One region of the Enterobacter sp. fkY84-1 genome, then DNA from elsewhere that is predicted to be linked to it. Evidence: predicted binding sites of a transcription regulator. Region 1 holds the regulator's gene; each other region holds the start of a gene.
The links. Region 1 encodes Fur, which represses iron uptake genes when iron is present. Its sites were predicted from a motif close to ATAATAATGAGAACNACTATCAA; they were not measured.
Positions count from the first base shown of each region.

Region 1 (3,445 bases):
CCAGTTCTACGGTACGCGCGACAAAGTCAGTAACGGTGGCGTCAATGATATCTACGACGGCACCGCGTGGCTGCAGGCGTTAACCTTCGGCTACAAGGTCGGTCAGGTTGATTTGCGTCTGGAAGGCACATGGGTGAAAGCGGAAGGGCAGCAGGGCTACTTCCTGCAGCGTATGACCCCGACCTATGCTTCCTCCAACGGTCGTCTTGATATCTGGTGGGATAACCGCTCCGATTTCAACGCCGACGGTGAGAAGGCGGTCTTCTTCGGCGCCATGTATGATCTGAAAAACTGGAACCTGCCGGGCTGGGCGGTGGGCGCTTCTTATGCTTACGCCTGGGATGCAAAACCAGCCGACATGGCAACACCGGATGCTTACTACGATCCAAACTATCGCCTGAAAGAGTCTTCCTACAGCCTGGATGCTATCTATACCCTGCAGGATGGCCGCGCGAAAGGCACGATGTTCAAACTGCACTTCACCCAGTACGACAACCACTCCGATATCCCGAGCTACGCGGGCGGTTACGGCAACATCTTCCAGGATGAACGTGACGTGAAATTCATGGTTATCGCACCGTTCACCATCTTCTGATGAATCGTCCGGCGGGTTAGATCCCGCCGGACCGGAGACTGCAAATGATGAAAAAAATCGTAATCGTCGCGCTGTTGGCATCGGGGCTGGTGGCGTGTGCCCAGACTCAGGCACCGAAAGAGGACTCCCGTCTCAAGGAGGCCTACAGCGCCTGCATTAATACTGCGGAAGGTTCGCCGGAGAAGATTGAAGCCTGCCAGAGCGTGCTGAACGTGCTGAAGAAAGAGAAAGCGCACGAGCAGTTCGCGACGCAGGAGAATGTCCGCGTGATGGATTACCAGGCCTGTATCCAGGCACGTAAAACCGGTAACGATCAGGAAGTGGCGAAGCGTTGCGATAAGATCTGGAACGAGATACGCAATAATAATAAATAAGTTGCTTTACGCCCGGTGGCACTGTGCCACCGGGCTTTTTTCTGGCAAAAAAAAGCCAACCTTACGGCTGGCTCAGAGTATGAACACTCACTTATTTTGCGTCATGCGCATGTTCATTTTCGCGGCAATCGCCTTCAGCGCAGTGACCATAAAGGTACAGGCTGTGGTTGGTCAGACGGATGCCGTGACGCGCGGCGATTTCACGCTGGCGCGCTTCGATAGAGTCATCGCTAAATTCAATGACCTTGCCACAGTCGAGGCAGATCAGGTGATCGTGGTGCTGCTGCTGGGTCAGTTCGAAGACAGATTTACCACCTTCGAAATTATGACGGGTGACAATGCCCGCGTCATCAAACTGGTTCAGCACGCGATAGACGGTAGCCAGCCCAATCTCTTCACCCATGTCGATAAGACGTTTATAAAGGTCTTCCGCACTGACATGGTGATTGTCTGGACCCTGAAGCACTTCGAGGATTTTTAACCGAGGAAGCGTAACTTTCAGGCCAGCCTTCTTTAATGCGGTATTGTTGTCAGTCATGCGGAATCTGTCCTGTTGCTAAACGATTCACTTCTGTAGGAAGTGACAGAAAATGCACCCGGGATAATGCGTCTCATTATAGAACTGCCATGGCTAAATGAAAACTGCAAGTCTCAGGCAAAATATGCTTATAAAAATGGGGTATCACCAACAAACTTGCTCGGTGGAAAACCACATTTTATCAGGGAGACATTGTACAGGTCTGGGCGAAAAAGTTAAAAGATTGTAGCAATTAATTTAATCGGTTTGACCTGGTGCGCGGGCGCAACCGCCGTTGCGCCGCGATAAAAATCAGGCGTTGAGAATATCGTCCAGGTGCAGTTCTTCACGGATCTGCTTAACCCATTTCTCGACGCGCTCTGCAGTCAGTTCTGGCTGACGGTCTTCGTCGATGGCCAGACCCACGAAATGATCGTCATCGGCCAGGCCTTTGGACGCTTCGAAGTGGTAACCGGCGGTTGGCCAGTGGCCGACGATTACAGCGCCATTCGGCTCAATGATGTCGCGGATGGTACCCAGCGCGTCACAGAAGTACTCGGCGTAGTCTTCCTGGTCGCCACAGCCAAACAGGGCAACCAGCTTACCGTTGAAGTCCACTTCTTCCAGCGTCGGGAAGAAATCATCCCAGTCGCACTGGGCTTCGCCGTAGTACCAGGTCGGAATACCCAGCAGCAGAATGTCATAGCCTTCGAGATCTTCTTTGCTGCTCTTGGCGATGTCATGCACATCAGCAACGTCTTTACCGAGCTGTTTTTGAATGTTTTTCGCGATATTTTCGGTATTGCCGGTATCACTGCCAAAGAAAATGCCGATGATTGCCATGAGTAAAATAACCTCTTGAAACTTAATAGTATGGTGGCGCAATTCGGCCACGGATAAGGGCAATAATAGCAGAACTGGCAACCCTGCGGAAACAGCTATCGCGCAGGACTGCACTCTGTGCTACATGAAAAGGGTAATTAAGGGAATTTTCAGACTTATGCCTGGCTGCGCAGCATCTCAAGCTGGGCGATCAACATCTCTTCAATGAGCTCGCTGCGGCTAATATTTCGCGCGTCGGCCAGCTCGTTAAGCGCATCGACCGCGTCGGCGTTGAGCTTCAGTTCGACACGCTTAAGCCCACGATTTTTATCGCGTTTAAGCTGATTGCGTTTATTGATACGCAGCTGTTCATCGCGCGAAAGCGGATTCGTCTTCGGTCGTCCCGGGCGACGCTCATTCGCGAACAGATCTAGTGTCGTACGGTCCGTTTGTTCTTTGGCCATGATTCTGAGACTTCGGGGGAAACACGCCGCCCTGCTAATGCCCGGGCGATAAGCGCGCCATCATACATCACCAAAAACGGCGCGCCAACGACTGGAAGCCCGCAGCCTTCCAGTCGCTCTCTTTTTAATCAATTTGCAGTATCAGCAAGATAGCGGCGAATGGCGCGCAGCACGGCGTCAGGTTTTTCCGCATGCACCCAGTGTCCGGCTCCGGCAATGACGTGGGCACGAGCCTGCGGGAATTGCGCCAGTATGGCGTCGCGGTACGCGTCGGTAACGTAAGGGGAATTGCCGCCGCGAATAAAGAGGGTAGGGTGTGGCCAGGCGGGTACGGTTTGCCAGCCCACAATATTGTTGTACTGGTTCCAGAGCACCGGCACGTTAAAACGCCATTGCCCGTCAACAAACGACTTCAGCAGGAACTGGACGACGCCTTCTTCATCAAGATGCTCACGCATGACGGCAGCCGCCTGCTGACGCGTCGCGGCACCCGCTTCGGTGACCGCATTGATAGCGGCAAAAATTTCGTCGTGACGGCGGACGTCGTAATCCACGGGCGCAACATCAATCACCACCAGGCCGTTAATACGCTCCGGGGCCAGCGCCGTCAGGGCCATCACCGCTTTACCGCCCATTGAATGCCCGATGAGGGTCACCTTTTGCAAGTCGTTGG
Region 1 covers NZ_CP169393.1:1,278,594-1,282,038, forward strand. Annotated here, with positions in the region: gene chiP (chitoporin ChiP) at 1-595, shown strand, start outside; gene chiQ (ChiQ/YbfN family lipoprotein) at 643-969, shown strand; gene fur (ferric iron uptake transcriptional regulator) at 1,061-1,507, opposite strand; gene fldA (flavodoxin FldA) at 1,799-2,329, opposite strand; gene ybfE (LexA regulated protein) at 2,485-2,772, opposite strand; gene ybfF (esterase) at 2,901-3,445, opposite strand, start outside.

Region 2 (3,445 bases), 2.1 Mb from region 1:
GGGATACCTGATAGGCAAACCCAAACCGCTGGAAGAATTGCGGGCATAAAAAAACCGGGAGCCAGGCTCCCGGTTTTTGTTTAACGGTAAACGTTACAGAACCAGTGCCGCGATAGATGCGGACAGGACGCTCACCAGCGTAGAGCCGTAAACCAGCTTCAGGCCAAAGCGAGAAACCACGTTACCCTGCTCTTCGTTCAGACCCTTAATCGCACCGGCGATGATACCGATAGACGAGAAATTCGCGAAGGAGACCAGGAACACGGAGAGAATCCCTTCCGCGCGCGGAGAAAGCGTGCTGGCAATTTTCTGCAGATCCATCATCGCAACGAATTCGTTAGAAACCAGTTTGGTTGCCATGATACTGCCCACCTGCAGCGCTTCGTGAGCCGGAACACCCATCACCCATGCAACAGGGTAGAAGATGTAGCCCAGAATGCCCTGGAAGGAGATACCCAGCACCGCGGCGAACAGGGCATTCAGTGCAGAAATCAGCGCAATGAAGCCGATCAGCATGGCGGCAACGATAATCGCGACTTTGAAACCGGCCAGGATGTATTCACCCAGCATTTCGAAGAAGCTCTGGCCTTCGTGCAGGTTAGACATCTGGATGTTCTCTTCGCTGGCGTCAACGCGGTACGGGTTGATCAGCGACAGAACGATAAAGGTGCTGAACATGTTCAGTACCAGCGCAGCCACCACGTATTTTGGTTCAAGCATGGTCATATACGCGCCCACGATAGACATGGAAACGGTAGACATTGCGGTTGCCGCCATGGTGTACATGCGGTTGCGGGACATCTTGCCGAGGATATCTTTATACGCGATGAAGTTCTCAGACTGACCGAGGATCAGGGAACTGACGGCGTTAAAGGATTCCAGCTTACCCATGCCGTTCACTTTGGATAACAGGAAACCAATTCCACGAATCACGAACGGCAGAACGCGGATGTGCTGCAGAATACCGATCAGCGCGGAGATGAAGACGATAGGGCAGAGAACCTTCAGGAAGAAGAACGCCAGACCTTCGTCGTTCATTTTACCGAAGACAAAGTTGGTCCCTTCATTGGCGAATCCGAGCAGTTTTTCGAACATTTCGGAGAAGCCTTTCACGAAGCCGAGGCCTACGTTGGAGTTCAGGAAGAACCACGCAAGTAAAACTTCAATGACCAGCAGTTGGACAACATAACGAATACGAATTTTTTTGCGGTCTGTGCTGACCAGCAATGCGAGTGCAGTAACGACAACAAGTGCCAGGACAAAATGAAGGACGCGGTCCATATTTGCTCCAAATATGAGGCAGGTTTAATTTTCGTGCACATTCTATGTAACAAGCGAAAAGAAAACGAGATCGAGGGCACACTATAGTTACATCCTGTGACGAGTCTCAAAAATAGTGATCCACAATACATTTTTGTTATGTTAGGTAAATGAGTGAAAAGTTAAGTTTGTGTGCTAGTCTTCACAAAAGCATGCGCGATTTCAGTTTCAGTTAGATCGCCCCACTTACCCGCCCGTCTATCGTTCAAAGCTATCAGAGAAATCACTGCAAACTTCATAAATGATCTTGATAATCATTCTCATTTTGATAGCATTAAACATAGCAAAGGCTATATTTCAGAGGCAGAAATGACAAACAGTCGCGTAGAGGGTAGCAGTGGCAGAGCAGCGCGCAAGTTGCGGTTCGCATTAATGGGACCTGCGTTCATCGCTGCCATTGGTTATATCGATCCAGGTAACTTTGCGACCAATATTCAGGCCGGGGCCAGCTTCGGTTATAAGCTGCTCTGGGTGGTCGTCTGGGCAAACCTGATGGCAATGCTGATTCAGATGCTCTCCGCAAAGCTGGGGATTGCGACGGGCAAAAACCTGGCGGAGCAAATTCGCGACCATTATCCGCGTCCCGCGGTCTGGCTCTACTGGGTTCAGGCTGAAATCATCGCCATGGCCACTGACCTTGCTGAATTTATCGGCGCAGCGATCGGCTTTAAGCTGATTCTGGGTGTGTCGCTGTTGCAGGGGGCGGTCCTCACCGGGATTGCCACGTTCCTGATCCTGATGCTGCAGCGTCGGGGTCAAAAGCCGCTGGAGAAGGTCATTGGCGGTCTGCTGCTGTTTGTCGCGGCGGCCTATATCGTTGAGCTAATCTTCTCACAGCCGAATCTGGCGCAGCTCGGTAAAGGAATGGCGATCCCAAGCCTGCCGACCTCGGAAGCGGTGTTCCTGGCCGCCGGGGTGCTGGGGGCGACCATCATGCCGCATGTGATCTATCTCCACTCCTCGCTGACTCAGCATCTCCACGGTGGGACGCGTAAAGAACGTTACTCCGCCACCAAGTGGGACGTGGCGATCGCCATGACCATCGCGGGGTTTGTCAATCTGGCGATGATGGCTACTGCAGCCGCAGCTTTCCACTTTAACGGTCATACCGGTATTGCCGATCTCGACCAGGCGTATCTCACGCTGGAGCCGTTGCTGAGCCATGCTGCCGCCACGATATTTGGCCTTAGCCTGGTGGCTGCTGGTCTCTCTTCTACGGTGGTGGGCACGCTGGCAGGCCAGGTGGTGATGCAGGGGTTTGTCCGGTTCCATATTCCGCTGTGGGTTCGTCGTTCCGTCACCATGCTGCCGTCATTTGTGGTGATTCTGATGGGACTCGACCCAACGCGAATTCTGGTCATGAGCCAGGTGCTGCTGAGTTTTGGTATTGCGCTGGCGCTGGTGCCGCTGCTGATCTTTACCAGCAACAAAACTCTGATGGGCGAGCTGGTCAACTCAACGCTGGTGAAACGAACCGGGTGGGCCATCGTGGTGGTGGTCGTGGCGCTGAACCTGTGGTTGTTAGTGGGAACTGCGCTGGGTCTTTAACAAAAAAAGGAGCCGTGGAGGCTCCTTTTTGATTAGTGATGGTGGCCGTGTCCATGACCTTTGCCGCGACCCCAGCCGCCGCGACGGTCGTCACGATCGTTCCAGCCTTCACGGTAACCGCGCTCATAGGCGCTGTCTTTATACCAGCCGCGGTGTCTGCCGTTATCATGTTTCCACCAGCGATCGCCGCGCCACTCATAGTGACGATGCCAGTAATCACGGTCGCGCCAGTAGCCGCCGTCCCAGTATCTGCCGTAGTCGTCACGATCGCCAATTTGTAATTTTACTGATGGCAACAGGGTGATTTCGCCCGCAGTGGCGATCAGCGGCGCCGAAGCCAGTAATACCGCTGCAAGAATCAGTGACCTGAACATACTCTTTCTCCTTCACGATCGGGGCCTTTGTTGGGCCTGTTAACGCAATTTTACGAGTTGGTAAAGCGTCGTATCATCGCCTCAACTCCGAATTCCTGGGTGAGAGCACTTTTTGCTAAAAGTGATGTTATATAGAGCTGCTCAGGATCGCGTCTATACGGGCCAACTCTTCCGCAGAGAAATGGCGGTTTGCCAGCATCCCC
Region 2 covers NZ_CP169393.1:3,380,682-3,384,126, reverse strand. Annotated here, with positions in the region: gene ACEPLT_RS16130 (sensor domain-containing phosphodiesterase) at 1-49, shown strand, start outside; gene ACEPLT_RS16125 (NupC/NupG family nucleoside CNT transporter) at 94-1,281, opposite strand; gene ACEPLT_RS16120 (Nramp family divalent metal transporter) at 1,630-2,868, shown strand; gene ACEPLT_RS16115 (DUF2502 domain-containing protein) at 2,901-3,242, opposite strand; gene mgrA (L-glyceraldehyde 3-phosphate reductase) at 3,370-3,445, opposite strand, start outside.
Region 2: ACEPLT_RS16120 (Nramp family divalent metal transporter) is a predicted target of Fur. The motif match lies at 1,568-1,590, and genes of this name have one in related genera.

Region 3 (3,445 bases), 1.9 Mb from region 1:
AACCCTAAAAACTAAAGAAATCCCCCATCGCGCCGATCATCATCCGTGTGTATTATTTCCTGTGGCTTTTACAACAACTAACCTTAACTCAAATACTTAAGCGCCAAAGCGAAAGGCATCATGAGCACACCGATCAAACGGCTAGAAATCATTAAAAATGCCATTGAACTGGAAGATGACGACATCATCCAGAGCCAGCTGACACGCCTGAAAAATGAAGCGTTTGACGATGATCTACAGGCAATCGTCGTGGCGCTTGAGGAGAAGAACTACACCGCGGCCATGGCGGCCATAACCGCCTGGCTGCTGGGCCAGCGCGCCGTGACGCCGTGGCGCGATCCGCAGGTGGCGGCCAGCAAGCTGGAGCTGAAGGCGCTGGAAGAGCGTCTGCGCGATCTGATTGACCGCCGCAACGCGCGGGTGCAGCAGCTTGATGAGTTCAACGATCTCTATTTCTCCCGCCTGGGGCCGCTGATGCAGCAGATCCTCGCCCTGCGTAAAACGCTGGCGGAGCTGAACCTGCGTCGTCAGCAGGCGGAAGCGCGTCGTCGCGAGGAGGATTACCGTCGCTGCCAGCACTATATGGCGCAGGCGGTAGAGGTGCTGGTGACGCTCACCCAGCGCTGGCGCGATCTCCCGGCGGACTCCGTCCAGGCCGCCGAGGCGCGTAAGCATCTGGAGCAGCAAAGCAATCTGATTGCCAACCTGCTGGCCGAAGCGCTGGAGCTGGAGAGCGGCTTAACGCGCGAGGAGGAGCCTGCGCGTCAGGCTCGCGACGAGGCCAACGAAGAGTACGAGAAGTATCGCGAACAGCATCACGATGCCGAAGTGCGGCTGCGCAAAGGTAAGCATCTTTCACAAGAGGACCAGAACGAACTCAAGCGTCTCTGGCGGCAGGCGAGCAAGCTCTGCCACCCGGATCTGGTGGCGGACGATCTGAAAGAAGAAGCCAACAACATGATGGTGCAGCTTAACCAGGCGAAGCAGCGCGGGGATGTGAAAGCCATTCGTTCGCTGGTGGCCCGCCTGCAGCAGGGCTTCGAGCCATTGATGGCAAGCGACAGGCTGAACGATCTGGAACGTATCCGCAAAAAAATGGCGCAGGTTCGCGAGCAAATCGACATTTTAGTGAACGAGCTGGCGGAGCTGGAGAAAGAGGAGTCCTGGCTGCTGGTCTCCTCGCTGAGCAATATGGAAGCGTACTTTGCTCAGCAGGAGAAAGCGCTGCACGAGGTCCGCGCCTCGCTCGAACATCAGGTGAACGAAGCGCAGCTGGATTCGGCAGCCTGATTATTTGGCGTGCCAGTATGCGCTGGCACGCACCAGCTGTGGGTCAATCGCGTCGGTTTCAAACTGACGGCTCAGGCGTTTCACCACCTTCCCTTCCCCGGTCAGCCAGATAAAGTAATCGTCCTCCGGAACAGTCAGCGCCGCCAGATGGTCAGCGACTGCCTGCTCGCTGTGGCCCACCACCCACGTGATATTGAACGCGCTCAGGTCCGCCAGATAGTCTTGGTACGATTCATCCCCAACCGTCACGACCGCGTGTATGTCCGGGCGAACCGGCAGTTGAGCAATGCTCTCTAAGCGTCGGCGCAGCGCGGGCATGCCGGATTCATCGCACACGTACAGCTGCCAGGCGTAATCCTCCGGCACCACCAGCGAACCGCGCGGGCCGCCGATGGTCAGCTTGTCTCCCGCTTTCGCCTCAACCGCCCAGCTGCTGGCAATGCCGCCGTCATGAATGAAGAAATCGAGAACCAACTCATGATTTGCCTCATCGTATAGCGGCGTATAGTCGCGCGCCTGCGGACGCACGCCGTCGCCCCAGTCGATGCCTTCATCGGTGACCACCGGCGGCGTAAACGTCGTCCCGGGTGCCGGGAAAAAGACTTTGGTATGGTCGTCGAAACCGCGGGAGCTAAAGCCCTCCAGCGCCTCGCCGCCTAGCACAATGCGCTGAAAACCCGCGCTGGCGCGCTCAACGCGGAGCACCGTCAGCTCGCGAAAACGCAGGTCATTACGAACACGCTGTGGATAACGAGTAGATGCCATTTTTAGACCCTTTTCTGGTGAATACGATATATCTAAATCAATTTTCAAATGATAATGATTACTAATAAGGAAAAATGCAAGATCTTTTAGATTGCATCTGAATATATCTTAGATATAGTTTAGATATATCAAAAAAAAGGGAATACTATGCGACACGAACACGAGGGCGGCGGACGTCGGCCGCGTTTTTTCGGCCACGGCGATTTGCGGCTGGTGATTCTGGATATCCTGACCCGCAACGCGAGCCACGGCTATGAGCTGATTAAAGAGATCGAGAACCTGACCCAGGGGAACTACACCCCGAGCCCGGGCGTCATCTATCCAACCCTGGATTATTTGCAGGATCAGGCGTTTATCACCATTACAGAAGAAGAGAACGGGCGTAAGCGCATTGCGATTACCGCTGAAGGACAACGCTGGCTGGACGAAAATCGGGAACAGCTGGAACAGATCCAGGTGCGTATCAAAGCGCGCAGCGTCGGCTTTCAGCTGCGCAAAAACCCGCAGATGAAGCGGGCGCTGGATAACTTCAAGGCGGTATTAGACCTGAAGGTGAATCAGGGAGAGCTCAGCGACGCGCAGCTTAAGCAGATTATCGGCGTAATCGACCGCGCGGCGCTGGAGATCTCCCAGCTGGATTAAGCCGGTGCGTGCTCGCTCACGCGGAAGACGCGTACCAGCTCTTTCAGGTGCATCGCCTGTTCGTTAAGCGATGCCGCCGCCGCGACGGATTCCTCCACCAGCGCGGAGTTTTGCTGGGTAGTGGCATCAATCAGGCCAATCGCGCTGTTGATCTGCGAGATCCCCTCCGTCTGCTCATGGCTGGCCTGACGGATCTCGCGCAGGATCGCATCCATCTCCTCCACGTTGCCAACCATGCCGTTGATCAGCCCACTCGCTTTTTCGACCAGGTTCATCCCGTCCTGGGTCTGGCTGGTGGAGCTCTCAATCAGCTCGCGGATTTCGCTGGCAGACGACGCGCTCTTCTGGGCAAGCTGGCGCACCTCTCCGGCCACTACCGCAAAGCCGCGGCCGTGCTCACCGGCGCGCGCCGCTTCCACCGCCGCGTTCAGCGCCAGAATATTGGTCTGGAACGCAATAGCGTCGATCAGGTCGATAATGTCGGACATCCGGTTGGAGGTCTCGTTAATCAGGCGCATTTTGCTGGTCACCTGCTTCATCATCTCACCGTTGTTTTTGACCACCGTGGCGGCATCGGCAGAAAGGTTGGTCGCTTCACCGGTATGCGAGGCGGTATTTTTCACCGTGGCGGTGATCTGCTCCATCGAGGCGGCAGTCTGTTCAACGGAGCTGGCCTGCTCTTCCGTGCGTGCGGCCAGATCCTGGTTCCCGGCGACAATCTGCGCGGCAGCGCTGGAGATATTCTCCG
Region 3 covers NZ_CP169393.1:4,053,336-4,056,780, forward strand. Annotated here, with positions in the region: gene ACEPLT_RS19325 (DNA repair protein) at 121-1,290, shown strand; gene ACEPLT_RS19330 (siderophore-interacting protein) at 1,291-2,055, opposite strand; gene ACEPLT_RS19335 (PadR family transcriptional regulator) at 2,203-2,697, shown strand; gene ACEPLT_RS19340 (methyl-accepting chemotaxis protein) at 2,694-3,445, opposite strand, start outside.
Region 3: ACEPLT_RS19330 (siderophore-interacting protein) is a predicted target of Fur. The motif match lies at 2,104-2,126, and genes of this name have one in related genera.

Region 4 (3,445 bases), 1.9 Mb from region 1:
GGCAGCGGGGCGAAGTCTATACAGCCCTCTTTTTCAGTGAGCGATTCCCGTATTTTATCCTGCAGGCCGAACGTGTCGGCCAGTTCGGCGGGAATACAGACCTGAACTGCATCATTCACTTTTTTCCACGTTAACTGCCAGCCGTTTGCTAAGGGGGTGTCATTAATTGAAATCGTAACAAAATAACGACCGGGGACGACGGAGGCGCGATCTTTAAACTGTGTTAAATCGACGCTGTTGCGCTGATCTTTATCGATGGCATTAATATTAAATTCGGTACCAGAGGCGACTTTCGTCATTAACAGGGCGGTAATGATGATTATGCATGTTGATTTATGTTTCATCATCCTGTTGCTCAAGGTAAATATAAAATGCCGACTGGCATAACGAGCCAGTCGGTAGATAACGAGGTAAATTCGAATTATTTATACGCCAGCACATAGTTTGCGGTGGCTTCAACCTGACCCGGCGTTGCCGTTTTGCCGCTCAGCACTTCCATCTGCGCCTTAAAGTGCAGCGTCTGGGTGGCGGAGCCTGCCAGCAGGGTAACTTCACTGGCGCTACCCAGGGTGATGTTCGCTTCCGCATTATCCAGCAGACGGACGCCCACGTTCTGCGCACCGCTGGCATAGGTGTTGGTCATCAGGCTGGTATCCGTTGTATCCGTGGCGGAGCTGGTGAACGTGACGTCAACCTTGGTGATTGGGGTATCGGTTTCATCGCCTGGATCGTCCAGCTGGCAGTTTTCCAGGTTGATATCTACCGCAACGGGAGACGATTTTTTATTGGCATTAATAACGGCAGTCGTAATTTCACCCAGATCGACTTCTTTATCAACGCTATCAGGAGCAATGCTGCACGGCGCATCAATCACCACCCCTTTGAATTTGATCTTGCCTGAGCCTTGTTCTGCAGCCAATGCCGATCCAGAAATAAGCGTGGCCATTGCCACGGCTAAAAGCACTTTTTTTCCTGTAAACATGAAAATATCCTTTTTCAGTTGAATTCATATCCTGAATATTAATCAGAATATTGCCAGGAAAGTATATCGATCTCCGGCGGGGTAATGCGATTAACCACGCTTAAAAATCATTGTAGATATAATTAAAATATAAATACGGGTTATTGTAAGTGGATGAATTTCAAGAAGTGTAAATTATAATGCCGGATGCATTGTTTAGTGTTATTACGCACAGTAATGTTCAATAAAAAACTTGATTTTTTTATAAGGAAGGAGGCGTGGCGTATATTCCGTAAAAAGTTATTCCTTTAACAAATAATAGGCGCCTCTGTTTCAGGAGGCGCCCGTCATGTCAGCCAATGCCTGCGGCCTGAAGTAAGACCAGACTTAGCCCCATCACCGACATCCCGCACAGGACGCCATAGCTTGGGTTGTTGTTTGGATCGATCTCTTTCGCCAGCGGCATTAGCTCGTCTACCGACAGCGCAACCATAATCCCCGCAACCGCGGCCATAATGGCAGCCATGACGACCGGCGAAACCAGGCTACCGAGGATGAGCCAGGCCAGCACGCCGCCAAGAATTTCCGCCATGCCGGAGATCCCGGCCCAGAAGATTGCCGTGCGCTTTGAGCCCGTAGCGGCATAGACCGGACCGGCCACCGCGAGTCCTTCTGGAATATTGTGCAACGCCACCGCCAGGGCGATGCCGAGGCCCATTTCCAGGTTGCTGCTGGCGGTGACATACGTCGCCACGCCTTCCGGGAAGTTGTGCAGGCTTATACCGAGCGTCAGCAAAATGGCGGTGCGCTTAATGTTGCGCGGCGCGGGCGTTACGTTTTTTTGCATTAAGTCCTGAGGGTGCGCGTGGGGCAACATGCGGTCGAGCGCGAAGTATCCCAGCAGGCCAACGACAAACATGCCGTAGCCCAGCAGCGGAGACATGCCTTCCGTGCCCAGCGCCGCAGGGAGCATCTCCATCAGGGAGATGAGCAGCATGATCCCGGCAGCAAAGCCCAGCGAGAAGGCCAGCACGCGGTTTGACGGCTTCTGACCAAGCACGCCGAGGATCGCGCCGATGAACGTCGCGGCGCCCGCCAGTATGGTCAGGATCAGAGGGACTGACATGCATTGCTCCTTGTGATAATGATTCTCATTAATATAAATGATTCATTTCTGGCAAAGCGAGGGGCCAACCCCGGCTTTACACATTCCTTACATTCAAATTTCCTGATGATGATCTTCACGCTTATCTGCGTTCATCTTTGTCCGATTGCGCGTAATGTAGCACCATTAAATTGACACCTTCTGTAAGGATATCATCATGACTTCATCCCGTATGCCAGCCCTGTTTTTAGGCCACGGCAGCCCAATGAACGTTCTGGAAGATAACGTCTATACCCGCGCATGGCGTCATCTGGGCGAGACGCTGCCGCGTCCAAAAGCGATTGTGGTGGTATCCGCGCACTGGTTCACCCGCGGCACAGGCGTGACCGCCATGGAAGCGCCAAAGACCATTCATGATTTTGGCGGCTTCCCGCAGGCGCTGTATGACACCCACTATCCGGCCCCCGGCTCGCCTGAGCTGGCACAAAGGCTGGTGGAACTGCTGGCGCCTGTTCCGGTTGCGCTGGATAAAGAAGCCTGGGGTTTTGACCACGGCTCGTGGGGCGTGTTGATTAAAATGTATCCTGATGCGGATATCCCGATGGTGCAGCTGAGCATCGACAGCACCAAACCGGCCGCCTGGCATCTGGAGATGGGCCGTAAGCTGGCAACGCTTCGTGATGAAGGCATCATGCTGGTGGCAAGCGGCAACGTGGTGCACAACCTGCGCACGGCACGCTGGCACGGTGAGAATACGCCTTACCCGTGGGCGACCGCTTTTAATGACTACGTTAAAGCGAACCTGACCTGGCAGGGTCCGGCTGAGGCACATCCGCTGGTGAACTATCTGGATCATGAGGGCGGTTCGCTCTCTAACCCGACGCCGGAGCATTTCCTGCCGCTGCTGTACGTGCTTGGCGCGTGGGATGGCCAGGAGCCGGTGACGATCCCGGTCGACGGGATTGAGATGGGAAGCCTGAGTATGCTGTCGGTACAGGTAGGGTGAAAATATGCCGGGTGGCGGCTTCGCCTTACCCGGCCTACAGGTCGAGCGTAGGCCCGGTAAGCGTAGCGCCACCGGGCAAGTCTTACTCCACAAAAATATGCGGGTAGAACCGCGACAGATCCTGCGTGATCAGCGCGCGATCTTCGCGAATGCCAATTCCGGCAGGTTGATCGTTAATGAGCCAGCTGCCAATTAGCGTATAGCTGTCGCCAAATTTCGGCAGTTGATAGAACGCCTGGACGATCATCCCTTCCTCGCCGTAAGGCCCTTCAACCGCTTCCAGCGTTTTACCGTTTTCGATGATCGACACGTTCGCGCCTTCGCGGGAGAAGATCGGCTTAACGACGTATTTCTCCATCTGCGGGTAATCATC
Region 4 covers NZ_CP169393.1:4,017,616-4,021,060, reverse strand. Annotated here, with positions in the region: gene ACEPLT_RS19165 (fimbria/pilus outer membrane usher protein) at 1-347, opposite strand, end outside; gene ACEPLT_RS19160 (fimbrial protein) at 422-982, opposite strand; gene zupT (zinc transporter ZupT) at 1,314-2,087, opposite strand; gene ygiD (4,5-DOPA-extradiol-dioxygenase) at 2,284-3,072, shown strand; gene ACEPLT_RS19145 (glutathionylspermidine synthase family protein) at 3,155-3,445, opposite strand, start outside.
Region 4: zupT (zinc transporter ZupT) is a predicted target of Fur. The motif match lies at 2,100-2,122, and genes of this name have one in related genera.